Regions from separate parts of the Methyloceanibacter sp. wino2 genome, predicted to be linked through region 1. Evidence: riboswitches for the same ligand, from Rfam matches in the RefSeq annotation. Region 1 holds a riboswitch; each other region holds the start of a gene.

Region 1 (7,144 bases):
ACTTGGCGAAGCACGCTCAACTCCTGCCGGCCCTCATTGTCGGCCTCACGACAACGGCGGATGCGCAGCGCTACGCCACCAAGGGCTATCCCGTCGTCGATGGGGAGGACATCGTCGGTCAGTTCAACCAGCCTCCGAGCCTCGAGCGCATCGCCACGACAGAGCTTCCGCTCGACGTCGCGAGCGTCGCGCGCGCGATCGTCTATCGGGATAGCGAGAGCGGACTGCACAACATTGCGCTGATCATCGGCGATCCGAGCAAGCAATCTGCCCCGCTGGTGCGGGTGCATTCCGCCTGCTTCACCGGCGACGTGCTCGGCAGCCTTCGGTGCGATTGCGGTCCCCAGCTCCGCCGTGCACTCGAGCGCATGTCGGAAGAAGGCTCGGGCGTCCTTCTCTATCTCGCGCAGGAAGGACGGGGCATCGGACTCACCAACAAGCTCCGCGCCTATCTTCTGCAGGAACGGGGACAAAACACGCTCGAAGCCAATCACTCGCTTGGGTGGGAAAGCGACGCCCGCTGCTTCGGGCTGGCAGCCGCGATCCTGAAAGATCTGGGCATCCAAACTGTCCGGCTGCTTTCCAATAATCCCAACAAGCTCGAATCGATGTCGCAATTCGGGATCGTCGTTCAATCACGTGTGGCCCACACGATCGCACCGAACGGAACAAACAACCGGTATTTGGAAACAAAAAGAACCTGCTGTGGACATCTAACCGAGCAGGACCAGATGGGGAGGACTGTATGAGCGCGTGGTTAGAGACGGCCCGAGGGACGACTCCGAGGGTCGGCGAGTCTGCGGAACTCAAGAACGAGATCAGCATGCGGGACATCGAGTTGTTCACAGAGATCACGGGCGACAAGAACCCTCTGCACTACGACGAGGCGATTGCTAAGAACTCCATATTCGGTGGCCTCATCGTCCAGGGCGGCGTGACATCCGGAATCCTCAACGCCATCGTCGCGGAGAAGCTTCCAGGACCCGGCACGGTTTTCCTGAAGGTCGACTGGAGCTTCACCAAGGCTGTCCTGGTCGGCGATGTGATCACGGGCCGGATCGAGGTGCTGAAGGCACGCGACGACAAACCGATTTGCGACCTGCGCACGACCGTCACCAATCAACACGGAGAAGTCTGCCTGAAGGGAACGGCAACGACCTTCACCGTACCGGTTTAGGGTCGCCACCGGGCGCATCGTCACTCAAGCACCTTTGCATGAAGACGAGATCGAGCCAGCGGCCGAACTTGCGGCCGACTTCCGGCAGACGGCCGACGATTTCGAATCCTGCTTCGCGGTGCAAGGCAAGCGACGGCACGTTGGCGGCTTCTATCCCGGCAACGATGGCATGCATCCGGCGCGTTTCCGCCTCGGCAATCAGAGCGGCAAGAAGCGCCCGTCCCGCCCCCTGCCGCTGCGCCCGGGGGCGACATAGATCGAATGCTCGACGGTGTGCCGAAAGCCCTGGAAGGGCCGAAAGAAACCGAACGATGCGAACCCGATCACGGCACCGTCGCGGTCGGCGACCAGCACCGGCAGATCCTTCTCCCTGCGGGCATCGAGCCAGGCTTTGCGGTCCGTGGCGCTGGAAGGCTCGAGGTCCCAGTTAGCTGTCGTGTTCTCGATGGCGTCATTGATGATCTGATGGATACGCGGGAAGTCCAGCTCCACGGCGTCTCGAACTCTCAGCATCTGCGCTGCCTTTATTGCGAATCGTCACTCCCGGTGGGGGCATCCGCCACCAATGACCTATGCGAGTGTACCAGTTGGTCTATAGTGTCTCGACGCCCTCCATGGAGGAAAACGGGACCCTGGGCAATGACTGACGGCAACATGACGACCGCGGCGCTCGTCGTTATCGGCGAGGAAATTCTTTCGGGCCGGACCCGCGACGAAAACATCTCCTACATCGCCGGCCGCCTGGACAGCGCCGGCATCACATTGTGCGAGGTGCGCATCGTTCCCGACGTCGTCACCGAGATAGCCAGCGCGGTCAACGGCCTGCGCGGGCGTTTCTCCTATGTCCTGACCACCGGCGGCATCGGACCCACGCATGACGACGTCACCACCGATGCGATCGCCAGTGCTTTTGGGGTGCCGTTGGTCGAAGACGACCCCAGAGCCGTCAAGGCAATGGAGGACTGCTTTCCCGGCGCTGCTCTCGGACCGGGCACGCGCCGTATGGCGCGGCTGCCGCAGGGCGCCGAACTGGTACCGAACCCGGTCTCCGGTGCGCCGGGCTACATCGTCGGCAACGTCGTGGTCATGGCGGGCGTCCCCCGCGTCATGCAGGCCATGATGGAGACCATCGTGCAGCGGCTTAATACCGGCCACCCGATCAGTTCACGGTCCATCCGCGTCGACGCCGTCGAGGGCGAGGTCGCCGAAGCTCTTGCAGCGCTACAGGCTGCCCATCCCAAGGTGCGGATCGGCAGCTACCCCTATTTCAAAGAGAGCGGCTACGGCACGTTTGTCGTATTCCGCTGCCATGACCTTCCAGCGATCGAGGAGGCTGCGAAGGACTTGTGCCAGGTCCTCGACATGGGCGGCACGCCCTACTCGGACTCCGACAGCGGCATTTAGTGCTGCAACGGCTCACCGGCGATCGCGGCACCGATTCCGATAGGCCGCAGGCGTCGTGCCGACAAGCCGTTTGAACCGCCGCCGAAAGCTGCTTTCGTCCTCGTATCCGACCGCTGCTGAAATTTCCTTGACCGACTGCTGTCCGGATTCGAGGAGCGTCTGCGCCGTCTCGATACGAACCCGATCGATGAAGCGCTTCGGCGATTCACCCGTCGCTTCCGTCAGCCGCCGGTGCAACGTCCGCTCGGACGTCGCCAGCCGCTGCGCGAGTTCGCGTGCGCCGATACGTTGCCCGCCGGCATGACGCACGACGTGCTCGGCATCCGCGAGCCAATGCCCCGCCCGGCTGAGATATCCGATGGGGACATAGGCTGCACCGGCGGAAGGCGCCGCATCGACGACGGCGAAGTCGGCGGCCGCCCTTGCAGCCTCGGCGCCCATGAGGCGGCGGATGACATGCAGCGCGAGATCGATCCAGGACAGTGGCCCTCCGGCGGTGGCGATGCGGTCGTCCTCGATCATGGGAGATGCCCAGACCGCATGGACGCGCGGGTAGCGGCGCTTGAATTCCTCATGCAACCACCACGTCGTCGTACACCGACGCCGGTCCAGCAGTCCGGCTTCGGCCAAAAGGAAGCTTCCGCTGCAGGAGCCGCAGACCAGAGCCCCGCTATCATGTGCCGCGCGGAGCCACGTTGCCACCGACGCCAGACCAGCCATGGACGGCGGACGCAGGGCATTATCGGGAAGGAAGCCCGGAACGATTACCGCAGCGCAGGTCCCAATCTCGTCGAGACTGCGCATGACGTCGACGCGACACCCCCGTCCGTCAGTCACTGGCGCCCCGTCTGCACTCGCCGAAAGGATCTCAAAAGCCGGGCCGGACTGCCGCCTGTTCGCGGGCGCCCATTGCGCAAGAGTCAGTACGTCCATCAGGCCTACGAAGGCCGAGGGAAGACACCCGCTCGCCGCCAAGACAACGATCTTCATGGTGTCTCCAGTCTCCCTAATCCGCCGGACTTTCTGAACCCCTTTGGCGATTTTTGCATGAACTATGGCAAATCCGCCATCGTGGCAACGGCCGGGATCGAGATCATTGTTCGGAAGGAGGCAGCTGCGCTGCCTAACTCGCGCGGACGCGGCGGACGGCGTCCCGTTTCAGTCAGCAAGGAGATCCCTATGAGCGACATCGCCGGCGTCATTCCATTCAAGGCCAAGCCGGGCAAAGGAGCGGAAGTGGCAGAGGCCCTCGCCGCAGCGCTGCCCCATGTAGAGAAGGAACAAGGAACGCCACTGTGGCTGATCCTCCGTTCGGAGGCCGAGCCAGATAGTGTCTTTCTCGTCGATCTTTTCACGAGCGAAGACGCGCGCGCCGCGCACATGACGGGCGACGCCGCGAAGCTGATCTTTGCAACCGTGCCACCGCTTCTGGCGGAGGAGCCCACAATCCATCCGTCCAAGTTGATTACGAGCAAGGGCGTGTAGTGGAGGGTTAAGCCGAAGTCTGGCTGTGGAGTGTGGCTGCCGCCGAGCCAAATCTGGCAGCCCGCCCCATAAGCGACAGCCGCCCGGCCTTTTGCACGTCTATGTACCCTCGATCATCCAGTATTCCGAGGATCGCCCACTCGTAACACAGTGATCCTCGGTACACTTGTACCGACGAAGCGGACCAACCCGGCGCGCAGCTAGCGTAAATGGCGCTCACCATCACGTCGCCGAAAACAGACGACGACTTCATTCCGCACAGACCGTCGCTGGCGGCGAGAAACATTCCGTCGCAGTCGCAAACGCCGTAGCGCTATTGACACTGCCGAAAATTTGCGGCCCTTTCTAAGGGTCGACGGTTCTCGATCATTGCTGGTCGAGACTAAGAGGGAACACGGTGCGTCCTGTCTCGCGTCATCGAGACGACAATCCCGTGGCTGCCCCCGCAACTGTGAACGGTGAGCACGGCTGAACGACGCCACTGGGGACTTCACGACCCTGGGAAGGCAAGGCCGACGCGACGATCCGTGAGTCAGGAGACCTGCCGCTGACATCCGGCACCGGCTTTTGCCCGGTGCCTTAACCGAAACCGGACGCCGGGGTGAGCGTCTGGCGGTTGAGTGGGTGTCCGGTGGCCTATCTTCCGTTCCCGCTCATCTTACCGCCACTTCCCCGATCGTCCTTTCCTCATGCCCGATGCGGTTCGTCCCGCACGGGCCGCTTGGGAGAGACGACCTATGAAACTTCGTAACGGACTATCCGCTGCAATCGGTGCTGCCGCGCTTCTCGCGCCGCTCGCCGCGGCCGCCCATTTCCAGCTCGTCTATACGCCGGAGGTCAATCTGACCAAGGCGGGAGACGTGCCGGTCAAGCTGATCTTCTGGCATCCTTTCGAGAACGGCCACGTGATGGATATGGGCGAAGTGATCGACTTCTACGCCGTCAACCGCGGCAAGAAGATCGACCTCAAGGACACGCTGAAGCAGATCACGTTCGAGGGCGCGGAGAACACTGCCACGGCTTACGATGCCTCCGTGCCGCTCAAGCGATCGGGCGACTATGTCCTCGTCGCTGTTCCCTCTCCCTATTACGAGGAGAGCGAGGACATCTACATCCAGCAGATCGCGAAGAGCTATCTCAACCTGAATGAGGTCCCGACGGATTGGATGGAGCCGCAGGGCCTCCCCACGGAGATCATTCCCCTCAACAAGCCCACCAACATCGTGGCCGGTTCGACCTTCACCGGCCGGGTGATGGCCGACGGCAAGCCCGTACCCGGCGTGGAGATCGAGGTCGAGTACATGGCGGCCGAGCCGTCCATGGACGAGAACAAGCCGAAAGATCCAACTGCTTCGCCGATGCCGGGCGGCGCGCTCGTCGCCGTCAGCGATGACAACGGCTACTTCACATTCGGCATTCCAAAGGCGGGCTTCTGGGGCTTTGCCGCGCTCGGCTCCGGCAACACCAAGGAGCATGAGGGCAAGGAGCTTTCCCAAGACGCGGTCATCTGGGTCCGCGCTTTCGACGTGAAATAAGCCAGCCTAGGACCTGGAGGGAAAGATGCACATTGTCGACGGTGCTCTATCGAATGAAGTCCTGATCGGCGGCGCGGTTCTCGCCGCCGGCGGTATTGCGTTGGGCCTGAAATCGCTGCCGGCGGAGAAGATGCCCGCCGCGGGCGTTCTAAGCGCAACGTTTTTCGTGGCGTCCCTGGTTCATGTGCCAATCGGACCCTCCAGCGTCCATCTGATCATGAACGGTCTGGCCGGGTTGGTGCTCGGCTGGGCCGCCTTTCCGGCCCTTTTCGTCGCCCTGCTCTTGCAAGCCGTTTTCTTCGGGTTCGGCGGGCTGACTGTGCTGGGCGTCAACACGGTCAACATCGCCCTGCCGGCGGTGCTCGTCTACTACATCTGCCGCCGGGGTATCGCGTCGGGCTCTCCCACCGTCGCCGCAATCTGGGGAGGTATCGGCGGGGGCCTTGCGATTGCCTTGACGACGGGCTGTGTGGCTCTCTCATTGGCGCTGACGGGGGATGAATTCCTGGCGGCGGCCAAGCTCACATTCTTCGCGCACATCCCCATCATGATCATCGAGGCACTGATCACAGCCGCGGCCATCTACCTTGCACGAAAGGTAAAGCCCGAACTGTTCGAGGGCTTCACGGTGTCCCCATCGGAAGGAGTTTCGTCATGAGGTCCCTTCGCCTTGCGCTCATTCTACTTATCCTGATGCCGGTTCACTCCGCGCTTGCGCATAAGGTCATCGCTTCGGTCTATGCCAGCGGCGACGTGATCGAGGGCGAGATCGGCTTCTCCAACGGCGATATGGCGCCCAATGAGCTTGTCGAGGTCTTCGACGAGGACGGCAACAAGCTCGGCGAAACCAAGACGGACGAGGAAGGCTTCTTCACCTTCCGTCCGACCAAGCCCGTTGCGCACTTATTCAAGTCCAATCTCGGCTCCGGACACGTCGCCACTGTCCGCATGGAAGCCGAAGAACTACCGGACATAGCCGGCGCCGAGCCCGTCGCAGCGGATACAGCGACGGCAACTGAGACCAAGACTGACTCAGCGTCCTCCGCTCAAGAGGGCGCGGCCGACGAGACCGTGACGCAAGCACAGTTGAAGTTGATCACGAAGGCCGTGCAAAAGCAGATCATACCGCTTCGCCGCGACATCGATGCGTATAAGGAGAAGAACGACATTCAGAACGTTCTCGGCGGCATCGGCTATATTTTCGGCCTGTTCGGGCTCGGATTCTACATCGCCGCGCGCCGCAAAATGACGGGGGCCTGAGGGCGTGGGACATGTGGTCAAGGCCGGACGGCCGTCGCTGCTGGACACCGGCGCAGCCACGGCCAAGACCTATATTAGCGAGATCGATCCAAGGGCCCGGATTCTAGCGGCGGTGGCGTTCGCCATCGTCGTGGTCAGCCTTCATGACCTCCGGATCCTGGCCGGCGCCCTCGTCGTCTCCCTGGCGCTGATGTTCATGGCCCGGTTGCCGCCGCGCGCGACCCTGAAGCGCATGGTCACGATGGATGGCTTCATCATCTTCATGCTCCTGCTCTTGCCGTTC
Region 2 (7,144 bases), 1.3 Mb from region 1:
CGCAAAGCCCGCGCGCTAGCTTGCTTGAGCTCCTTTTCATTGGTCGATTTCCTGGTTGCTATTGCTGCGCTGGGAAAGTCGCACAACTCCGGCCTGCGCTTCTTTTGACTCCGGTTGTAAGGCTAGGGCGCTGCGGTAGTCTCTCAGCGCGCTATCAATATCGCCTAGTTTTTCGTAGGCGGTGGCCCGTTGTATCAGAGCCAGGACCGTGGGTTTGAAATTGATGCCGCGCGTGAGGTCGTTGATCGCTGCACGATAGTTGCCGTCCGACAGCGCGATCTCACCTCTACCGTAGTAACAGAGCGGCATGTCAACACGTAGGTCGAGGCCCTTTTCGAAATCAGCCAGGGCTTTCTCAGGTTCCATTTTCCGCAGATAGCTAAGGCCCCGATTGCAATAAGCGTATCCGAGATCAGGTCTTATTTTGATTGCCTCAGTAAGGTCGACGATCGCCTCATCGTATTGGAGTGCCGCCACACGGGCCGAGCCTCTGTTGTACCACCCCTCAAAGCGCTCTGGAGCAAGTGCGATGACGCGGGAGTAGTCACTAAGGCCCGCATCAAATTCACCGAGCCTCACGTAAGTGCTACCGCGGTTGAGATAAGCCTGGGCATGCTCGGGGTCGATCCCAATCAGTTCGCTAAAGTCGGCTATTGCTTGAATGGGCTTTCCCGCCTTGAGGCACGAAAAAGCGCGAGTAGCGAGCTGATCTGCACGCCTCGTTTCTGTCAAAGACGAGTCAATAGGGGCGACGTCGCATTGTGGCGTTGCCAGTGCCGGCAACGGAGCCGTCATACCAATAAGGATCAGTGAAAGGAATCTTTTGCGCATGGTTCAATGCACCTTTGCTGCGGACAAGATATGCAGCAGGACTCGAACTGGAATTGCCGATTCTGGGCGAAAGTCGAGCACCAATAAGGTGCACGACTCACCCAAGATCCCACTGCTGTTTAAGCAGACAGCGTCTGCACGGGGGCAGCCGTTGAATCAGGCGATTGCGCGTGGTGGTTTTAGAAGAGAAAAGGCAACGTAGAGTGCATAACCAGGGGCGGCCGCGAATCCGAACCTACCACTCTTCAGCCCTTGCCGCAGGTCATTCTGAGGCACCGCATGCACGGCGGGCGCGCAGCAATGGGCGTCTAGACAGACACTGAGGCCGTGGCTCGGGCTTTCCCTTTCGGTTTCAAGCCCAGAAGGATCGCTGTGCGTGAACGAGCTAACCAGCCTGACCTCCGCGGGACTGGCGTGCTCATGAGGCACGCCAAAATCGCTCGAAACGGTGTGAACGACTGAATTCGCATGCCCGACCGCGCCTCCGAACATAAGTGCGGTGGCCAAAAAAAGCCGGACCAGTCGTAAAAAAAAGCGGCTCATCGATGAAACCAGCCTCGGCGGGCAAGGAATGTCAAGCCACATTGCCGAAAATGACAGAGAAATCTGGCAATTCGTGACGAGCCCGACCAGGAAGATGTTTCGACCGACCAACTAACGATGCGCGCGATTATTCACGTGCCCCCTGGTTGAAGGCTTCGAGCGCCGCTTTCAGCTTGCTTTCGGCGTCGATGAGGAAGGTGGCGGAGATCACGACCTCCTCGCCTTCCTCCAAGCCGTCGATCACTTCTATAAAGCCGCTGCCGATGCGCCCAATGCTGACCTCGCGCGGCTCGAACCGGTCTTCACCCTTGGCGATGAGAACGATCTTGCGCGTGCCGCTGTCGATGACGGCGTTGGAAGGCACCGCCATGACGTCGGGAGCATCGGCGTCGGGACGGAGCACCACGTCGGCATACATGCCGGGCTTCATCGACCCGTCGGGATTCGGCAGCTCGATGCGGACCGAGACGGTTCGCGTCTCCATCGTTCGCATGTGGGGATAGATGAAGGTCACTTTGCCTTCGTGCGGGTCGTTGGGGAAGGCGCGGAGCGTTACCGTGACGGGCGTGCCGACCTTGACGTCGGCGATGTCAGCCTCGGCCACTTCGGCAATGACCCAAACATGCGAGTTGTCGGCGATGCGGAACAACTCCTCGCCCGCCTCCACAAACTGGCCCTTGAGCACGTTTTTCTCGATTACGTGGCCCGAGGCGGGCGCCGGCCAATCGAGCGTTCTCACATTCTCCTTGGTCTCGATCACCTCGTCGATCCGTTCTTGCGGTACGTCGAGGTTACGCAACTTTTGAATGGCGCCTCTGACGTCCCGGTTGAAGCCGGTGCGGCCTTGCGTGCGCAACGAGACCAGGAGGTCGACTTGGGCCAGCTGAATTTGCGGACTGTAGAACCGGAACATCGGATCGCTCGTCTTTACGTGCGCCCCGGCCTTATTGACAAACAGATCCTCGATGTAGCCGTCGGAGCGAACCGTCACGACCCAAAGTGTCGATTCGTCGTGCTCGACCGTGCCAACGCCGCGTACCTCACGGGATAACGCTTTGAGGCCGACCGTCTCGGTCTTGACGCCGCTTCGTTGAATCTTGGCCAGGCTCACCTTCACGGTGTCACTGTCATCGACCTCGTCGGCGTAGACGGGGATGTAGTCCATGCCCATGGAGTCCTTCTTCGGCACCGGCGAGGTGTCCGGCAGACCCATGGGGTTGCGGTAATAGAGAATCTTCCGTTCGCCGTTCTCGCCTTCGCTCATCTCGTCGTGAGCGGCGGGCTCGGTCGCGGCATGTATCGGCATCGGCTCGTCCCGATGCGCGTACCAATAAGTGCCCGCCGCCCCGGCGACAATGCCGGCGGCCAGCAAGGCCAAACTACTTAGACGCTTCATAGCGCGCGTCTCCAAATCCGAGAGTGACGGGCCTTCGCAGTACAAAGGGCTCGCGCGTGCAGCTCGCCAGGCACGAGCTTGTGCGTGGCGGCGACACGACTTCGTTCAAGGATCTAGACGCGGGGTGGCGGGAGAGCCGGGTGGTCCAGCGTGGACCGGAAGCTCGTAACCAAGTTCGCGAGTTTCGGCGCTGCTTTGGGCGGCGTGGCAAGATCCATCGCCGCGACTTGAGCGGCGGAGAGCACGGTGCATTTAAGGAGGCACGCGCTGGATTCGCCGCAGCCGTTCTTAGGTTGCTTTTCGCAGTGTTTGGACTCGGCACAGCAATTCGTGTGCGCCGCCATATCGGACGCATCGGGCATGCCGGCCGCCACTCCAGCCGCCACGGCTGAGGGCATTGCGACGGCCGAGACCGGCAGGGCGGCCAGCGACAACGCCACGACGGCATCGACTATGATGCGCAAACTCCTCATGCTGCAGTTGGCGTAACCGCCGACCGTATGCTGGTCAAGTGAACTCGCTGTGAGCCCTTGACGCCCGCTTTTGACCCAGAACTGACGCACCGCCTCCCAGTACTCCCAAGTCGTGGTCGCGCTGATTAGCGCAAATCCCCCGGCAGGCGGTCGAGAGCTTCGTACAGGCGAGGCCACTGTTTAATAATTACTGAGTGGCGTAGATCGATGTGGTGCCGTCCTTCTTCACAGCATAAACCTTGATTGGTCCCTCCTTTGGACCTTCCATTCCGGGAACGCCGCTTGGCATGCCGGGAATGCTGAGACCAATGGTGTCCCGTGGCTTTTCAGCCAGAAACCTCTTTATGATTTCGCTGGTCAGGTGCCCCTCAAAAACGTAGCCGTTCAGCTTGATAAGATGGCAACCTTGAAAGCCCTCGGGCACACCGGCATCAAGGCTCATCTCAGCCAAGTTGTTCACTGACGTTATATCCAGCTCGAAGCCGCTTTTGCGCAGGTAGTCTGCGTGGGCCTCACAGCACGTGCACTGCTGTTGCTTGTAGAATGTCCCTTCTAAAGTCTGCGCAAAGGCTGAGTCGGTGACGAAGGCAAACACCAACGCGGCAATTATTCTCATGGCGTGTTTCATCCGGATACTCCTTACAATGCAGATGGCAAAGGCAAGCGTGCCAAGTGTAACCCCATTGAGGGGCGAGACTTCGGTCGCACTCGCCCTGTCCTTCTCAGCGAAAGAACAGGTACTTGACTAAGGCCGCAATAACGAGCACGGCGATGGTACCGATGATCAGCCACCAAATTCCCATACCCCACATCATTCCGTTATTCATCATCTCGCTCATGATTCAATCCTCCTAGGACTGCTGTAGAGGCTGCACTCTTTGATAATTCAGACTAATACACGCGGCGAAGATCCCTGACGCAACGCTGGTGGCCATCATCTTTGCCATATGCCCAAGCGTTCGATTATACCCGGCGCTTGAGCATCGGTCTTTGTGGGATCGGCCAGGCCTATCGGATAAGGCCCGGCCGACCCTTTCTATCGAAGTCTAACGGTTAGAGCTTTTCGTTTGGGTCCCTTGCTTCTGACCCGGACACTCGACCGCGGAACCACACTTTCCCAAGTTGTGATAGGCGTTGTGGTGCGCGGTGGCGACGTCCGACGATAGACTTACAGCGACAAACGCTACTCCAGTCAGGACGACTGCTAGTGATCGATACATTTTTCCACTCCTTTGGGCATCGATGGTTGTTCGACCGCCGCATGAACGACGGAACGCCCCCAAAAGGCGGGGGTCCCATGACTAGGCAGGCCCACTCCAGGGACTGCTCAGACGAAGTGGAAAAAGCGAGGAGGTGGTGTAGGAGCGCGGATCACCGCGCTTCTGAACCGCGAACCTTCAGTTGATTTGAGGGAGGTAGTTTTAGAGGCGGCTTCTTCCGTCCAGGTCAACGGCAAAGCCATGGGCGAGCAGGGACTATTGCAAACGACCGGCACAACACAAGGCTTGCTACAGCCATCGCAATGGTCGCACTCGCCAGCCCCAAGATTGGTAGCCGTGATCAAGTCGACAGCACCGACAATAGGTTGAGCGTGGCTCAAGCCCGCCACTGCGTGCGAACTTACGGTGAGGAAGATGGCGAAAGCGAGCCGACTGACGAACGTGACCATCTCATCAGAATGATCTCTCTGCCAAAAACATCAAGGGTCTCGTGATCAAATATTTGGCACTGGCATCCGACCCCAGTGTCGTCGTCGCTTGCACTTGCTTATGACACTTCAGCGCAGTTGCAGTCGGTAAGCCGCCACTTAACTTTGCCCGGCTAGAGCATCGAAGATGGGGCACGATTTTTGATCGCCGGGCTTACACGCCTCGGCCAGACTTTTTAGTGCTCTCTCCAACCGCTTTAGGTTGGCGATTTTGCCCTGCACCTGATCCACGTGCCGAAGAGTCAACTCCCTTGCAGCGCAATCCTGATTTCGCCCTGAGAGACTGATCAATGTGCAAATGTCGTCCAACGAAAAGCCGAGTTCACGGCTGCGACGAATGAAGGTCAGGCGTCGAGTATGATGCCGGTCGTACATGCGAAGCCCACCCCGAGTGCGGGGCGGAGCATCAAGCAGCCCCACGCGTTCGTAGTATCTAATCGTCTCGATGTTAATGGTCGAACGAAAAAAGGTAGAACTGGGGAGCGATTGCCTTCTTATTGGACACAACGTTGCACGCTGTCGTAAAGGTCATACTCCACCGTGAAGGATGTCATCATCACCCACTAGCCGATCATCACCACTTTGACCGTTCAGCGTTTCGTGTGAGCCGGCCCGAGTGGCTGGTTGCCATTCCTGAACGACCAATAAGCGAGAAGGCGCTTTGCTACCGGAGAGCCAGCCTGATCTATGTACGGCAGTCACATACGAATGCCGTACATCAACGCCCCGCTAGCCCCAACTGGCGGGGCGTCCTTTTGCATGCATTAGCCTGCGCTGAGCAACGGCCTGGCAGTGCCTCGGGACCATCCGCCTGCCAAGCAGGAACTGGCGAATTGACGAAGTTGGAATCTACTGATAATCATTTGCAAGACGGTTCCTCTATGAGGATGAAAAGGGAATGTGGAGAAGTTGGCATAATGCCAGCTAAGTCCGCAGCTGCCCCCGCAACTGTGAGCGGCAAGCCGAGCGCCAACATGTCACTGGGGGAAACCCGGGAAGACGGCGTCTAGGCAGCGACCCGCGAGCCAGGAGACCTGCCGTCACAGGTGCCTGATCGGCGTCGTGCGAGCGGGGTGCTCGCAGGCGAAGAAGGGAAGCGCTAGTTCGCGTTCCATCCGTGAAGGCTTCGCGCCGCAGGCGCACATGGATGGAAATCCTATCGTGAAGTCGATCACGGCCATTTGTCTCGTCACAACTTTATTCGCAAGTCCGTTTCTTATCGCTAACGGTTCATGGGCCGATCAGCAGCATCATCCACATGTCCGTCTTCCAGACGGGATAGGTGAGCTGCCGCCGGGGATCCCGGAGCCCTCGATTGCAACGAGTCTGCCAGGATATGGAGATCCTCGAAGTGTACGCAATGTCCTTGCCCGGCAGGGAGTTTCTTACGGCATCGACTACACCAGCGACGTGCTAGGCAACGTCTCAGGAGGAATGGAGCAAAGCGTACATTACGCAGGACTTCTCGAGGGATACCTCGATGCCGATCTTGAGAACCTCACCGGTGCACGAGGGTTGAGTTTCCATATAGATTTCTATCAAATTCACGGCACCAGCATCACTGCTGAAAACATCGGCAGCATCGTCAGCGTTAGCAACATAGAGGCATTCCCTTCCACGCGTCTGCATGAGCTTTGGCTTGAACAGGCTTTCTATGACGGGCACGCCTCTATCCGTCTCGGCCAGCTGGGTGCCGACAGTGAATTTCTCATTTCGGAGGTGGCTGCGAGATTCATCGCCTCTACCTTTGGCTGGACGACTCTCAGCTCCGACAACCTTCCTTTTTGGCGGTCCCATCTATCCGTTTGCATCACCAGGGGTGCGCGTCGCTGTTGAAGTTCAGGACCTATTCCAACTGAAATTTGGGATTTATGATAGTGATCCAGCCGGTCCCTGCGCCGAGGAACGTGATCCCGGGCAGTGTAACGCGCACGGCTTCGATTTTCGCCTTAACGATCCCCCCTTGTTGCTCTTCGAGGCCGACTATTCCTACGGCAACGGCAGCTGCCCGTCCGGCACGGTCAAACTTGGCGGCTGGTACGATTTTGGCGAGTTCGATGATCCAATACACCCGCTCGCGCAGGGGCTTTCTGCGTCTCGCCATGAAGGAAACCAAGCCGTCTATGTGGTAGTCGATCAGGTGCTCTATCAACCAGAAGGCCAATGCGGCACAGGAGGTGTATCGGCCTTCGC
Region 3 (7,144 bases), 1.5 Mb from region 1:
GGCACTCGTCGCGGTCGTAGCTCGTGTGCCACAGGAGGCGCACGGGAAACGTCACGGGCTCGACGGGTTGCTTGATCCGCGAGAGGCCGAACTGCCGTTCCAGCAAGCTTGCGAGTGAGGCCGGGAGCGTAAGCAGGGCATCGCTGTTGAGCGTGGCCATGACGCCCACAAGCGCGGAGGAGACCTGCGACGTTCGCCGGATGTCGTGCCCCGCCTGCGCCAGCCGGTCGGCGAGACCTTGGAACCCTGGGAGGGAGTGAACGGCCACGTGCTCCGCACCGGCGAAGGCTTCGCCGTTCGGGCGCCGCTTGGAGAACGGGTGCCCCGGCCGCGCCAGGGTTGCGAGTTCGTCGTCGAAAAGCTTGGCGGCGCGTACGTCCGGCGCCTGGGCGCTCTCGCCCATGATGTCGATGACGAAGTGGCAGCGCGCGTTGCGCAACTCGTCGATAATCGACTCCATATTGGACGACGTCCAATCGACCCGGACGCTCGGCGCGCCCTCCTGCAACCGCTTGCGCAGTGGCTCGATGAGGATCAATTCGCCGGCCTCGCTGGAGGCTGCGGCAAACGCGCGCATCGTCAGCGACGGGTCGAACGGCTTGTTGGGACGAAGCAGGCTCTCCATGCCCGCGAGGATCACGTGGACCGTCGGCGCTAGTTCCTGAGCCCGGGCGGTTGGAACAAGCCTCTGCCCGGCGCGCACGAAAAGCTCATCGTCAAACAATTCCCGCAACTTAGCCAAGGCATGGCTGATGGCGGAGGCGCTGCGCCCGAGCCGTTCGGCGGCACGTGTGACGCTGGCGTCGACCAGCAGTGCATCGAGCGTCACGAGCAGATTGGCGTCGACTTCCTTAAGATGCATATCATTCAACTATTATCATGAAAACTGTTCACTTCATTCATGATAGGGCCCCCGTAGGGTTCTGGCAAGACATTCGGCCGCCCAGCCCGAGTGTCTGAAGTGTTTCAGCCCGAGCCGAAACGCTTCCTCATCTCAGCCTTGCGGCGGCCCACGGTCCCTGGCCGCTGGGCCGTCGCATCTTTCGCCCTTGTCATAGACAAAAGCGATCGAAATTGGTGATTTTAGATAGAAAACGACCGGCGAGTCGTAGCAACTTGAGAGGGAGTTCGATGTTTCGAGGACTAAAGACGATGGTGCCGGCGGCTGTCCTGGCGTTTGGCTGTTACGTCTCGCCCGCGCTGGCCGATAGCCCTAAGGACGTTTTGAAGAATTACGCCGACATCGCGCAGGCCGGATACGAAGATTCGCTTGAGACTGCCAAGACCATGCAGCTCGCGATCGACGAGTTCCTGGAGAGCCCGACGGAGTCGAACCTGCGCGCCGCCCGCGCCGCCTGGATCGCCGCGCGCCCCTCCTACATGCAGACCGAGGCCTACCGTTTCGGCAATCCGATCGTCGATGATTGGGAAGGCAAGGTGAATGCCTGGCCGCTGGACGAAGGTCTGATCGACTACGTCGCCGAGGTCTATGGTGACGAGTCGCCCGAGAACGAACTCTACGTGGCCGACGTGATCAAGAACGTCTCCCTGTCGCTCGGCGGCAAGAAGATCGATACCTCGAAGATCACGAAAGCGCTGCTTGCCGACACGCTGCAGGAAGCGGGCGGTGTCGAGGCGAACGTGGCGACGGGGTATCACGCGGTCGAGTTCCTACTTTGGGGACAAGACCTGAACGGCACGGAGCCCGGCGCCGGCGAGCGTCCCGCGTCCGACTACGATCTGAAGAACTGCTCCAACGGCAATTGCCAACGGCGCGCCGAGTACCTGAGCACCGTCACCCAACTCCTGATCGACGATCTGCAGTGGATGGCCGATCAGTGGAAAGAAGGCGGCGATGCGCGCAAGGCCGTCATGGACGCGGGCGATGAAGGCGGCCTGACCGTCATCATGACCGGTCTCGGCAGCCTGTCTTATGGCGAGCTGGCCGGCGAGCGCATCAAACTCGGCCTGATGGTGCACGACCCGGAAGAGGAGCATGACTGCTTCTCCGACAACACCCATGCCGCACACTTCTTCGACGCGCTCGGCATCCACAATGTCTACACGGGCCGCTATCGCCGCGCCGACGGCTCCGTCGTTTCGGGCCCGAGTGTCTCGGATGTGGTCAAGGCCAAGGATCCGAAAGTAGACGCCGAAGTCATCGCCGCGCTCGATGCCACCATGGACGCGATGAACACGCTCTATCTGCGTGCTCTGACCACCGAGAACTACGACCAGATGATTGGTGAGGGGAACGACGAGGGCAACAAGGTCGTCCAGGACGTGGTCGACGCTCTGCTCGTTCAGACCAAGGCGATCGAGCGGGCCGTGGCAACGCTGGATCTGAAAGCCATCGAGTTCGAGGGATCGGACAGTCTCGATGCGCCCGAGAAGGTGGGAGCTGAATAGACCAAACAGTACGGTCGGCAATAGTTGAAGAGAAATCAGCTACTGCGACGACAATCGACCTTGAGAAAAGATGACTCGGAATGTTGTATTTTACGCATTCCGAGTCGGATCAACGGCGAAAAACAGCCGAAGACGATTAGCAGAATAGAACCTGAAGCCGTTGGGGGGCTGAAAGAATGACAAAAGATCGCAGAGGGTCGGGTGCTCGACCCATTGACAGTATGAGCGCCAGAGGACAGCTTGTGGCTGTTGAAGGTTCCTCGAAGACTCGTTCCGAGAGGATGAAAAGGGAACACGGTGTGTGCCTCTATGGCGCCGAAGCCGTGGCTGCCCCCGCAACTGTGAGCGGTGAGCTCGCTGCCAAATGTGACCACTGGGCAACCGGGAAGGTCGGGCAGAAAGCGATGAACCGTGAGCCAGGAGACCTGCCTTCAACCGTGACAGGGCTGATGGGCGAACGGGGGTGTTCGCACATTGTCGGGATCTTCCGCCGGAATTCTCCGAAAGCGCTGACGCGATTTTTTAGTCACTCGGCTTCGGAGGGAAGAATGTCCGACACACAGAATTCTCCACGCGCGTTGCGCGTTCCTACAGGCTTTCAAATCGGCAAGGGGCTGCGCGCTGCGGCGTTCGGTGCGCTCGCACTCGTCCTTGCACCGGCCGCGGCCAACGCCGCCTGCGAGATCCCGGAAGATCCGTACGATCGGTTTGCCTCAGGGGCCAACGGAAAGCTCGACTTCATCGACGGCGCGAAGGGCGGCATGACCGGGTCGCTGAACAACACGGGCATCGACATCGGCGGCGCCTATGTCGCCGAGCCGTTCTACAATTGGGGCGGCACCGACGAGGGCGGCGAGTATCAAGGTGTGCTCGAGCTCTACGTCAACGCCGACATGAAGAAGCTCGGTCTGTGGGACGGTCTTTGCTTCCACGCCAATGGCTACCAGATCCACGGCAACTCCATCACGGGCTCCAATATCGGGTCCCTGATGCCGGTCACCAGCTTCGAGGCGAACGACGCGACGCGCCTGTTCGAGATCTGGTTCGAGCAGTTCCTGTTCAACGACACGGTGTCGGTCAAGGTCGGTCAGCTCGCGGCGGACGCCGAGTTCTTCTTCGCTGAAGGCGGTGGCTACTTCATCAACGGCACGTGGGGGTGGGCGCCGATCGCGGCCGAAAACAACCCCGGCGGCGGTCCGGCCTACCCGCTGGCCACGCCCGGCGTTCGTGTCGCCGTCACGCCGACGGAGCAAACCAGCCTGATGGTCGGTGTCTACAACGGTAATCCGGCTCCGGACTGCGCCGCGGACGATCCGCAAGTGTGCAACAACGACGGACTGGATTTCGGTCTGCGCGATCGGACGCTCTTGATGGCGGAAGGCGCCTACAGCTATTCGCTGGCGGGCGGTGAACTGCCGGGTTCGATCAAGATCGGTGGTTGGAACCACTTCGGGGACTTCAACCACATCTATACCGATGTAGGCGGCAACCCCATCGCGATCTCCGGCAAGGACGGCAAGCCGCTGGACAACGATTACGCTCTCTATGTGATCTTGGATCAGCTTCTGTGGCACGCGCCGGGTACGGAAGAGGGGCAGGGCCTCGGCTTCTTCACCCGCTTCGCCGGAGCGCCGGACGATCGAAACTATGTCGATTTCTACTTCGACGTGGGTGTGACCATGACGGGCATGATCCCGGGCCGTCCGAACGACGCACTGGCCATCGGTTATGCCTATTCGAGCATTTCCGATCAGGCGCAGGCGTTCAATGTTACCAACGGCGATCCGGCCGGCGAGGGCTACGAGGCCTTGATCGAGATCGCTTACACCATGGAGGTCATCGACGGCTGGACGTTGCAGCCGGACTTCCAGTACATCATGAACCCGGATGGCGGCGTAGAAGCCGACAATGCAACGGTCATTGGCGCTCGCAGCACGTTCGCGTTCTAGAAAGGTGGGCGCGTGAACACAGTACGGTTCACGCCTTCTCAGAGTCAGTCGACCCGACAGCACCGTCAAGTCACGCGAAAGCATGGCTTGGCGGTGTCCTTCTTGTTGGGGCCTGCGTACCTCTGCTGGCGGGTCTCGTATTGTACGCGCGCTCCGCCGGCGGAGCGGGCGCGCCCGACGTGCCGGTGCCGGCGATCGATTTCACGAAAGCCGAGCCGGGCGAAGACCGGCCGGGCGGCGGCGCCACATCCCGTGCCGCGACCGACACCGCCAACGCGTTCTCGCAATCATCCGGCAATATGGGGTTCCGCAAGGAACTCGACTTCAAAATCGGGAACAGCATTTTCCGGCGGCATTGGGTTTCGGCGCCCGCCTCGACCGATGCCTCGGACGGCCTGGGGCCGCTCTTCAATGTGCGTGGCTGCCAGGACTGCCACCTCAAGGACGGACGCGGCCATCCTCCGCTCGCCTCGAACACGCCGGGACCGACGGCCTCGCTCCTGTTCCGTCTTTCCGTGCCCCCCAAGACCGATGACGAGAAGGCTCTCCTCGCCTCCGGCAAGGTGACGGTGCTGCCTGAGCCTGTCTACGGCGGGCAATTGCAGGACATGTCGATCCAGGGCCACGACGCCGAGGGCGCCGTCAAAGTGTCCTACGAGGAGAAAGAAGTTTCGCTCGGGGACGGCGAGACAGTCTCGTTGCGCGCGCCGCACTACGAACTGACCGGACTCAACTACGGTCCCATCAGCCCGGACGTGATGGTGGGCCCGCGCATCGCCCCGCCAATGATCGGGCTCGGACTGCTCGAGGCGGTTCCGGAAGAGCAAATCATGGCCAACGCCGACCCGGACGATGCGAACGGGGACGGTATTTCAGGCCGTCCGAACCGGATGTGGTCCAAGCTGCATGACAAGGAGATGCTGGGCCGTTTCGGCTGGAAGGCGAATGTGCCGACCATCGTCGAACAGAACGCCGATGCGTTTTCCGGTGACATCGGCATCTCGACGACGCTGCATCCGAGCGGCGCCGGCGAATGCACCGAGAGGCAGACGTCGTGCATCGACGCGCCGTCGGGCAACTCGCCCAAGTACCAGAACGTGGAAGTGGGCGACGAGCTGTTCGATCTGATGACGTTCTACACGCAGAACCTGGCGGTTCCGCCGCGCCGGAACGTGGATGCGCCCGAGGTGCTGAAGGGCAAAGAGCTTTTCTACAAGGTCGGCTGCGCTCAATGTCACCAGCCCAACTTCACGACCGGCGATATGCCTGAGCAGACCCACCTGTCGAACCAGCTCATCTGGCCGTACACGGACATGCTGCTCCACGACATGGGCGAGGGGCTGGCGGACGATCGGCCGGACGGCAAGGCAACTGGGAGCGAATGGCGTACGCCGCCGCTCTGGGGTATCGGTCTGACCGAGACGGTGAGCGGCCACACCCAGTTCCTTCATGACGGCAGGGCCCGTAATCTCACGGAGGCCATCCTGTGGCACGGCGGCGAGGGCCAAGCGGCCCGCGACCGTTTTGCCTCGCTGGACAAGGAGGATCGGGAACGCCTCCTGGCGTTTTTGAACTCGCTCTAGTCGCGACAACCGGGCCCCACGCCAAGCTGCGCATCAGATGTTAGACATATGCCAATGACCCGTTTCCTCCATTCGGCCCTGTCCCTCGGGATTCTGTTTCTTGCTCTTGGTTCGGCCGGGCCCGCGGCGCGGGCGGAGGCGGATCATGGCGCCGTTGCCGAGGCCGCGCTGACGAAAGTCATACGGCCGGGTTACGAGGCATTCGCGGACGATGCCGCGACCTTGGCGGCCGTGACCGCCATGCTCTGTAGGGATCCCTCCGACAAGGCTTTGGCAGATGCCCGCGCGGCGTTCGTTGCGGCCGTCGAGGGTTGGAGCGCGGTCGAGATCTTTCAGTTCGGACCGGTCAATCACGAGCATCGCTACGAGCGGCTGTTCTTTTGGCCGGACCGGAAGGGCCTCGGCTACCGGCAGGTCCAGCGGGTCCTCTTGGATAAGGACGAGAGTGTCACGAGTGTGGGGACGCTCGCCAAGAAGAGTGTCGCACTGCAGGGCTTGCCGGCCCTCGAAATTCTTCTTTACGGCAAGGGATCCGACGCCCTTGCGAGCCCCGGAGACGATGCGGTGTTTCGCTGCCGCTTCGCCGCGGCAGTGACTGACAATATTGCGCAACTCTCCAAAGACCTTGTCGAGGCGTGGGCGCCCGATGCGCCGTTCACCAAGAGCTTCCTGGAACCCGAGCCCGACGGCGTGCTCTACCGCGCGCCGAAAGACGTCACGCTCGAACTCTTCAAGGCCTTCAGCAGCGGCATCGAACGGGTGCGCGATCAAAAGCTCGGCCGGGTGCTGAGCGAGTCCGCCGAGCGCGCACGCCCGCGCCTCGCAGCGTTCTGGCGGAGCGGGCAGACCTTTCCGAACATGACCGTCAATCTTCAGTTCGTGCAGGCCCTGTTCGTCGAGGGCGGCTTTGCGGGGATCGTTGCCGACCAGTCGCCGGGCGTCGAAGACTCGGTCGTGTTCGACCTCAAGCGCAGTATCGACGTTCTTGGCGCCGAAACCGAGCCGGTAGCCGAGGTGGTCACCGACCCCGAACAGCGCGGTAAGCTCGAGGCCCTGCGCGTCGGTTTGAAGAGCGCGAACACCACCGCATCCGTATTGATTGCCGAGGGTGCGGGGCTCAGCTTCGGTTTCAACGCAGGTGATGGAGACTAGCCATGACGCTCAACCGCCGCACGTTTCTCACGGCGCTGGCCGGATCCTCGC
Region 4 (7,144 bases), 1.2 Mb from region 1:
TCGCCTTGTCCACGATGAGGAGAGCGAGTCGGTCGCGACGCCGCGTGTCGAGCCCGTCGGCAATCGCGTACTCGTCGACGAGTTGCTCCAGCTCGAGCGCCGCGCCGGACATCTCCGTGCCCGTGAGCGGCGGTGGCAGGTGGCCGATGGTCACGGCCGCGACGCGCCGCTTGGCCTGCGCCGCTTCGCCAGGATTGGAGACGATGAAGGGATAGAACACAGGCAAGGCGCCGAGCACCGCTTCGGGGAAGCAGGATGCGGTCAGCGCGACCGCGTGCCCCGGCAGCCACTCCAGCGTGCCGTGCGCGCCGAGATGCAGAACCGCGTTGGCGCCGATCTCGTGCTGCAGCCAGAGCCCGAAGGCGAGCAGTGCATGGCGGGGTGGCAGCACCGGATCGTGATAGTCCGCGCGCCGCTCCGTGGTCTTGCCCCGGTCGGGCGGAAGCGCGGCGACGACATTGCCGAACCGGGCCGCCTTGAAGCGGAAGGCGCCGTCGCGAAAATCGGGATCCTCTTCCGGCGCACCCCAGGCCTCGCGCATGGTCGTGACCACGGATTCCGGCAGCGCTGCGAGAAGGCGCTCGTAGTCTTCGAGGGTCAGGCTCAAGCCGGCAGCCGGGTCGGTCAGGCGGGCCAGAAGGGCGCGGGAGTCCTCCGGAACATTTTCAACCGTGTATCCAGCGTCCCTGAGATCCGATAGGCAGGCCAGCACGCTCGCGGGCACGTCAAGCCCCACCGCATAGGCGGCCCGTCCGCCCGCGCCGGGGTAGTCCGGCAGTACGATCGCCAGCTTGCGGTCCGCGCGCGGCGTTTGCCGGAGGCGGGCGAGCTTGGCGATCTTGTCGGCGACGGCCTCGACGCGATCGGGTTCGGGCTTGCTGACGAAGCCTTCGAAGCCGAGCGCGTCATCTCTGTCGCGCTTGTCCTTGAAGCCGAGCGTGCCGACGAGGACACGCCCGTCGAGCTCCGGCAGCACCACATGCATAGAAAGGTCCGACGGTCCAAGCCCGCGCGGGTTGGAGGCCCAAGCCTCGCGCCGCGTATTGGCGACGATCGCTTGTAGAACCGGCGCGTCGCATCCGTCGAACACACCATCACCGGCGGCAAAGGCTGTCGTCGTCACGATCACCGAAGGGTCGAGCCGTTCGAAGGCGTCCCGCACGAAGGCGATCGCGTCCGGCGCTTTGAGACTGGGGACGAAGAGCGGGATGGGATTGAGGCCGCGTGCTTCCAGTGCGCCGCAGAGTGCATCGATCGGCCCGGTGTCGGCGGCCAGCAACGAGGCGCGATAGAAAAGAATCGGAACAACGGCTCCTCGCTCTGCGCCCAGCGGGCGCAGGGCATCGAGATCGGACACGCCTGCGCCGGGCCGGTAGGCGCCCATGCGCGGGAAGGTCTGCGGGGCCGGCGCCTCGATCGCTGCGCCGCCAAGATGGGCCAGGCGCCGCAACAGCGCGCGCAGGTTCGCAACTCCGCCCTCGCGGAAATAGGCCAGAAGAGTCTGCAGCTCGGCTGCGTCCAGTGTCGACTGCTCGAACAGGCGCGGGTCGTCGCGGTCCTCGCCCGGCAGGATGGCGAGGGCGATGCCGCGCTCGCGGGCGATCGTAGACAACCTGTCGACGCCGTAGCGCCACCAGTCGAGCCCGCCCAACAGCCGAACCACGATCACCTTGGCGTGCTGGGCGACCGTCTCGATCCACAGATCGGTGGACATGGGATGGCGCAGGTCACGCAAATGCGCGAGCCGCACGGACGGCACCTGTTCGCGCTCGTGCGCATACGCGGCCGCAAGCCCCGAGAGGTCGCTGTCCGTAAAAGACAAGACCGCGATATCGCCGGGCGTCTGGCCCAGGTCGATCGGCTCGGCGATGTCGTCGAGCGTCGCGCTGCTTGTCTGCAGGAGGTGCATGCGAGGGTCCTATCGGTTACCCGGCCACGGCTTCGTGCCCGGCCAACGATCTGGCCACCGCCTCGCGGTCGAGGCCTTTCAAGCCGATCACGACGACCTTGCCTTGGCGATCCTCGGCCTGGTCCCAGGGGCGGTCGAAATAGTGGGTCACGCGCGGACCCACGGCCTGGATCAGCAGCCGCATCGGCTTGCCCGTCACGGCGGCGAAGCCCTTCACGCGCAAGATATCATGCGCCTCGGCCAAATCGGCGATGCGCTTGGTGATGTCCGCGGGATCGGTGACCTCTGCGATCGGAACCACGAACGTATCGAAATCGTCGTGGTCGTGGTCCTCTTCGCTGTCGTGATGGGTCATGCGGTTTTCGATGTCGTCTTCCGCGCCGATGCCGAGCCCGAGCAGGGCCGTGGCGTCGACCTTTCCTTCCGACACGGTCACCACACCGATGCCGCGCGGCAGGGCGTCGGTCACCGTCTTCATGGCGCGCTGCAGCCCGTCCGGATCGAGCAGATCGCGCTTGTTGAGGACAATCAGATCGGCACAGGCGATTTGATCCTCGAAGACCTCTTCAATGGGATCGTCATGATCGAGTGCATCGTCGGCGGCGCGCTGCGCAGAGAGCGCTTCGATGTCGGCGGAGACTTGACCGTCGGCCAGCGCCGCGCCGTCCACGACTGCCACGACCCCGTCCACCGTCACGCGGTTCTTGATCGCCGGCCAATGGAAGGCTTGGACCAGGGGCTTGGGCAGCGCGAGACCGGAGGTCTCGATGACGATGTGGTCGACCGGCGGCTCGGCCGCCAGGATCTCGTCGAGCGCGGGCACGAACTCGTCGGCGACCGTGCAGCACAGGCAGCCATTGGCGAGTTCGACGATGTTCTCTTCGCTGCAGTTCTCGTCCCCGCAGCCTTTGAGAATCTCGCCGTCGATACCGACGTCACCGAATTCGTTGACGATCACGGCCAGACGCCGCCCGCCCGTGTTGGCAAGCACGTGGCGGATGAGCGTGGTCTTTCCCGAGCCGAGAAAGCCGGTCACGATCGTGCAGGGAATGCGGGCGACAGAATTCATTCGAAATCCTCCGGAATGGGGCCGAGTACGAGGGGTGGAACACGGGCGACGAGGCCGCCCTTCAGGGCGTCGGGCCTGCCGCGCCAGGGCAGAAGTCCGTCTTCGGACTCCGCGAGAAGCATCGCGCCGTCGATGAGAGCTGCCGCATCGTCCGGGGCGGTCAAGTCGCCGAAGACATAAGTCCAGCTGTCTTTCTTCCGCATCGCGGCACTGAGCGAGCGGCGGCAATTGGCAAGGCATTCGACCTGGCGGACAGTGACACCCGTCCCGCGCGCGGCCTCGGCGGTGGCCTCGGCGAGCAGGAGCCCCGCGCGCGGGCCATCGCCGTCCTCACCTGGCTTGCGGCAGGTCACGCAGACATAGACGGTCGGCCCGTCCGGGACCTTGGCGGCACTGTCCTTGGCGTCTAGGGGAGATGTCACCCTGATAGATCCCTCGGCGATCTCAAGCGAAAGCCACAGCAGACAGGGTGCAAGTCGGCCCAGATTCGGGCCGGACGAAGATCCAACCGTCGCAGAGGCACCCCGCCCGGCGGACGACTAGATCGACGGCAGGTCTCCTGGCTTCGCGGGTCTCTCCCTTCGCCGCCTTCCCGGGGTCTCCCCAGTGGCGATGGCTCGGGCGCCCAAGACCGGTGTTGAAACCGTTCCATGGGCTCACCGCTTACAGTTGCGGGGGCAGCCGCGGATTTGGAGAACCTCCATACCGCGTTCCCTGTTCGCTCGAAACGAGCAACCGTCGATCAGGGACATAAGGGCCCCAGGCGCGTGTTTGTCAATGCGGGCCTTGCCCCGCTCGCCCTTGCCCCGTTCACCCTTGGGTCGCCGTATTGAGAAAGGCACGCAATGCGAGTATAACGCCACCATAAACAACTTATGGAGGATAGCCCCATGCCTACCTACCGGAAGAGGAAGGGGAGCGATACCTGGCACTGGTGCAGGAACTGCTCGCAATGGCCGACAAGCGACTATGACGAGGTCACCACATCCGGCCGGCCGAGGTCGGGAGAGCTTCACAACGAGTGCCGGTCAAAGGAGAGAGACGGCGACTGCCGTCAGTAGCCGAACGATCCCCACACGGCGTCACGAGCTTGGTTGCGGCGCATGCGAACGTCGCTATAGTCGGGGCGCCGATGGTTTCCGCATGAGGCGGATTCAAGAAGGGAATACGGTGAGGGTCTTACCCAATTCCGTGGCTGCCCCCGCAACTGTAAGCGGAGAGCGCCCCTCCTCAGGCCACTGGAGCAACCGCTCCGGGAAGGTGGAGGGGATGCGCAGACCCGCAAAGCCAGGAAACCTGCCGCGGCGCAAACCTTGAACCGCGCCCTCGGGTGGAGGGCGCAAGGGGGATCACATGACCCGTTCTTCTCTCCAGCGCACCGCGTTTCTGGCGCTCGCCGCGCTTGTGCTCACCGCCGCGCCGGCCTCTGCGCATCACGCGATGGGCGGCGTCTTGCCGTCGACCTTCGCACAAGGGTTCCTTTCCGGTCTCGCTCACCCGGTGGTCGGGCTTGATCATCTGGCCTTTCTCATCGCCGTGGGCGTCGCGGTCGGCGTCGGCGGTCTCAATCTCGGCCTGCCGGTTCTCTTCGTCGCGGCATCGGCCGTCGGTGTCGGCATCCATGTCGGCGGGTTCCAGATGCCCGGCGCCGAACTGATCGTGGCTCTGTCCGTGGTGATTGCAGGCGTTGTGCTTGCCGGTGGCCGCGCCCTTCCGCTGGCCGCCTGGGCGGTGCTGTTCGGCATTGCCGGCCTAGCTCATGGCTATGCCTATGGCGAGTCGATCTTCGGGGCGGAGTCCACGCCGCTTGTGGCCTATCTGCTCGGTCTCGTGATCATCCAGAGCGCTCTCAGCGTCGGTGTCGCCATGCTCTTCCGCATGCGCTCCCCGTCCGTCTCGGCCATTGCGCCCCGTCTGGCCGGCGCGGTGGTCGTCGGCATCGGTCTTGCGACGCTGCTCGGGCAAATCATCCCCAGCGCATAGCGGTTCAATGACAGGTACCGATCTCGAGGACGAGGGGATCACCTTCGTCCTCGGGGGGGCCCGCTCCGGAAAGAGCCGTTTCGCCGAGAGCTTCGTCACCAGTCTGCCCCGGCCGTGGGTCTATATCGCCACGGCCGAAGCGCATGACGACGAGATGGTGGCGCGCATCGCCGAGCACCGGGCCCAGCGTGAAGCTGGTTGGCAGACTCTGGAAGCGCCGCACGATCTGCACGATGCCATAGGCGCGGCACCCAAAGGAGCTGTCGTCCTGGTGGACTGTTTGACCTTGTGGCTCTCGAATATCATGCACGGCCCTTACGACATCGAGCAGGCGACGACTCGACTGGAGCAGGCTTTGCACGCCCGTGAGAACGCCACCGTGCTCGTCTCGAATGAAGTCGGTCTGGGGCTGGTGCCGGAAACGCCGCTGGGGCGAGCCTTCCGGGACGCGCAAGGGCGCCTCAACCAGCGCATTGCCGCCATCGCCAGCCGCGTCATCTTCGTGGTCGCGGGCCAGCCTCTCGTGGTGAAAGGAAACACATGACCAAGTCGGTCGATGAAAAGGACCTCGAGCGCCATCGCGCCAAGATGGCGAACCGCAAAAAGGCGCAGGATGCCGAGGTGGCCGAGAAGACGGTCGAGAAGGGTCTCCTGATCGTTCACACCGGAACGGGCAAGGGCAAGTCGACGGCGGCTTTCGGTCTTGCCTTGCGTATGGTCGGCCGGGGCAAACGCGTCGGCATCGTGCAGTTCGTCAAGGGCGCGTGGCACACGGCGGAGCGCGATGCGCTTGAGAAGTTCGGGGACCAGGTCGCCTGGTATTCCATGGGCGAAGGTTTCACCTGGGAGACCCAGGATCTGGAACGCGACATCGCCGCGGCGGAGCGTGCTTGGGCCAAGGCGGTCGAGCTGATGGACGACCCCAGCTTCAGCCTCGTCATTCTCGACGAGTTGAACATCGCCCTGCGCTACGACTATCTGCCGTTCGACGAAGTCGTGGCCACGCTGAAGGCGCGGCGCCCGGACCTCCATGTGATCGTGACGGGGCGCAACGCCAAGCCAGCGCTGATCGAAGCCGCGGACCTCGTTACCGACATGACGCTCGTGAAGCACCATTTCGCCGCCGGGGTGAAGGCGCAAGCCGGCATCGAATTCTAGCGATGACCGCCCGCGCGCTCATGTTTCAGGGCACGGGCTCCGATGTGGGCAAGTCCCTGATCGTGGCCGGGCTAGCGCGCGCACTCGTGTCCCGCGGGTTTAAGGTCTTGCCCTTCAAGCCGCAAAACATGTCGAACAATGCGGCCGTCACCCTCGATGGGGGTGAGATCGGGCGGGCACAGGCGCTGCAAGCGCGCGCGGCCCGCGAGACCCCAAGCGTTCACATGAACCCGGTGCTGCTCAAGCCACAAAGCGAGGTCGGCGCGCAGATCATCGTGCGCGGCCAGGTTTACGGAAAGGCCAAGGCTGCGGACTACCAGGCGCTCAAGCCCGAGCTCATGGACGCGGTGCAGGATAGCTTCGCCCTTCTCAAGGACGAGGCGGACATCGTGCTGGTGGAAGGGGCGGGCAGCGCGTCGGAAGTCAATCTCCGCGCAAACGACATCGCCAATATGGGTTTTGCACGTGAGGCTGACGTGCCGGTCGTTCTTATCGGCGATATCGACCGCGGCGGCGTCATCGCCAGCCTCGTGGGCACCAAGGCCGTGCTTGCCCCCGAAGATGCCGCGATGATCCGCGGATTCCTCGTCAACAAATTCAGAGGCGACCCGTCTCTTTTCGCGGACGGCATGGTGCGCATCGCAAGAGAGACCGGCTGGGAGCCGCTCGGCCTCATTCCGTTTTTCGCAGGCGCAAGAGCCCTGCCGGCCGAAGACGCGTTAGCGCTCGAGCAGCAACAGGCGGCCAAGACGGATGCGACGCTGAAGGTCGCCGTGCCGGTGCTACCCCATATCGCCAATTTCGACGACCTCGATCCGCTCGCCGCCGAGCCGGCCGTCGAAGTCGTCCGTGTACGGCCTGGTGAGGCGCTGCCCGGGGATGCGCAGCTTATCGTCCTGCCGGGCTCGAAAGCGACGCTGTCCGACTTGCGCGTTCTTCGCGACGCCGGGTTCGACATCGATATCGACGCTCATCTGCGCCGGGGCGGATCTGTGCTCGGCCTATGCGGCGGGTATCAGATGCTC

What was found. A riboswitch is a leader RNA that binds a small molecule or an ion and turns the genes downstream of it on or off. The one in region 1 is predicted to bind cobalamin.
Positions count from the first base shown of each region.
Region 2: it holds a riboswitch for cobalamin, as region 1 does, so the genes downstream of both, DCY11_RS16030 (carbohydrate porin) here and DCY11_RS13230 (DUF4198 domain-containing protein) in region 1, are expected to answer to the same signal.
Region 3: it holds a riboswitch for cobalamin, as region 1 does, so the genes downstream of both, DCY11_RS06065 (carbohydrate porin) here and DCY11_RS13230 (DUF4198 domain-containing protein) in region 1, are expected to answer to the same signal.
Region 4: it holds a riboswitch for cobalamin, as region 1 does, so the genes downstream of both, DCY11_RS07405 (HupE/UreJ family protein) here and DCY11_RS13230 (DUF4198 domain-containing protein) in region 1, are expected to answer to the same signal.

Region 1 covers NZ_CP028960.1:2,786,632-2,793,775, reverse strand. Annotated here, with positions in the region: gene DCY11_RS13265 (GTP cyclohydrolase II) at 1-749, shown strand, start outside; gene DCY11_RS13260 (MaoC family dehydratase) at 746-1,177, shown strand; partial or broken gene DCY11_RS13255 (N-acetyltransferase family protein) at 1,161-1,690, opposite strand; gene DCY11_RS13250 (molybdopterin-binding protein) at 1,817-2,581, shown strand; gene DCY11_RS13245 (GlxA family transcriptional regulator) at 2,594-3,571, opposite strand; gene DCY11_RS13240 (putative quinol monooxygenase) at 3,629-4,066, shown strand; cobalamin riboswitch at 4,406-4,630, shown strand; gene DCY11_RS13230 (DUF4198 domain-containing protein) at 4,804-5,601, shown strand; gene cbiM (cobalt transporter CbiM) at 5,627-6,259, shown strand; gene DCY11_RS13220 (cobalt ABC transporter permease) at 6,256-6,861, shown strand; gene cbiQ (cobalt ECF transporter T component CbiQ) at 6,866-7,144, shown strand, end outside.
Region 2 covers NZ_CP028960.1:888,022-895,165, reverse strand. Annotated here, with positions in the region: gene DCY11_RS04105 (tetratricopeptide repeat protein) at 37-831, opposite strand; gene DCY11_RS04100 (efflux RND transporter periplasmic adaptor subunit) at 1,502-2,770, opposite strand; gene DCY11_RS15420 (hypothetical protein) at 2,884-3,243, opposite strand; gene DCY11_RS04090 (DUF411 domain-containing protein) at 3,431-3,871, opposite strand; gene DCY11_RS04085 (MerR family DNA-binding protein) at 5,051-5,371, opposite strand; cobalamin riboswitch at 5,806-6,008, shown strand; gene DCY11_RS16030 (carbohydrate porin) at 6,113-6,787, shown strand; gene DCY11_RS04075 (carbohydrate porin) at 6,771-7,144, shown strand, end outside.
Region 3 covers NZ_CP028960.1:1,303,790-1,310,933, reverse strand. Annotated here, with positions in the region: gene DCY11_RS06075 (LysR substrate-binding domain-containing protein) at 1-862, opposite strand, end outside; gene DCY11_RS06070 (imelysin family protein) at 1,132-2,409, shown strand; cobalamin riboswitch at 2,646-2,857, shown strand; gene DCY11_RS06065 (carbohydrate porin) at 2,958-4,358, shown strand; gene DCY11_RS06060 (di-heme oxidoredictase family protein) at 4,499-5,941, shown strand; gene DCY11_RS06055 (imelysin family protein) at 5,996-7,093, shown strand; gene DCY11_RS06050 (DUF1513 domain-containing protein) at 7,096-7,144, shown strand, end outside.
Region 4 covers NZ_CP028960.1:1,589,485-1,596,628, reverse strand. Annotated here, with positions in the region: gene cobN (cobaltochelatase subunit CobN) at 1-1,909, opposite strand, end outside; gene cobW (cobalamin biosynthesis protein CobW) at 1,926-2,978, opposite strand; gene DCY11_RS07410 (DUF1636 domain-containing protein) at 2,975-3,400, opposite strand; cobalamin riboswitch at 3,510-3,733, opposite strand; cobalamin riboswitch at 4,095-4,297, shown strand; gene DCY11_RS07405 (HupE/UreJ family protein) at 4,332-4,961, shown strand; gene cobU (bifunctional adenosylcobinamide kinase/adenosylcobinamide-phosphate guanylyltransferase) at 4,969-5,505, shown strand; gene cobO (cob(I)yrinic acid a,c-diamide adenosyltransferase) at 5,502-6,119, shown strand; gene DCY11_RS07390 (cobyric acid synthase) at 6,122-7,144, shown strand, end outside.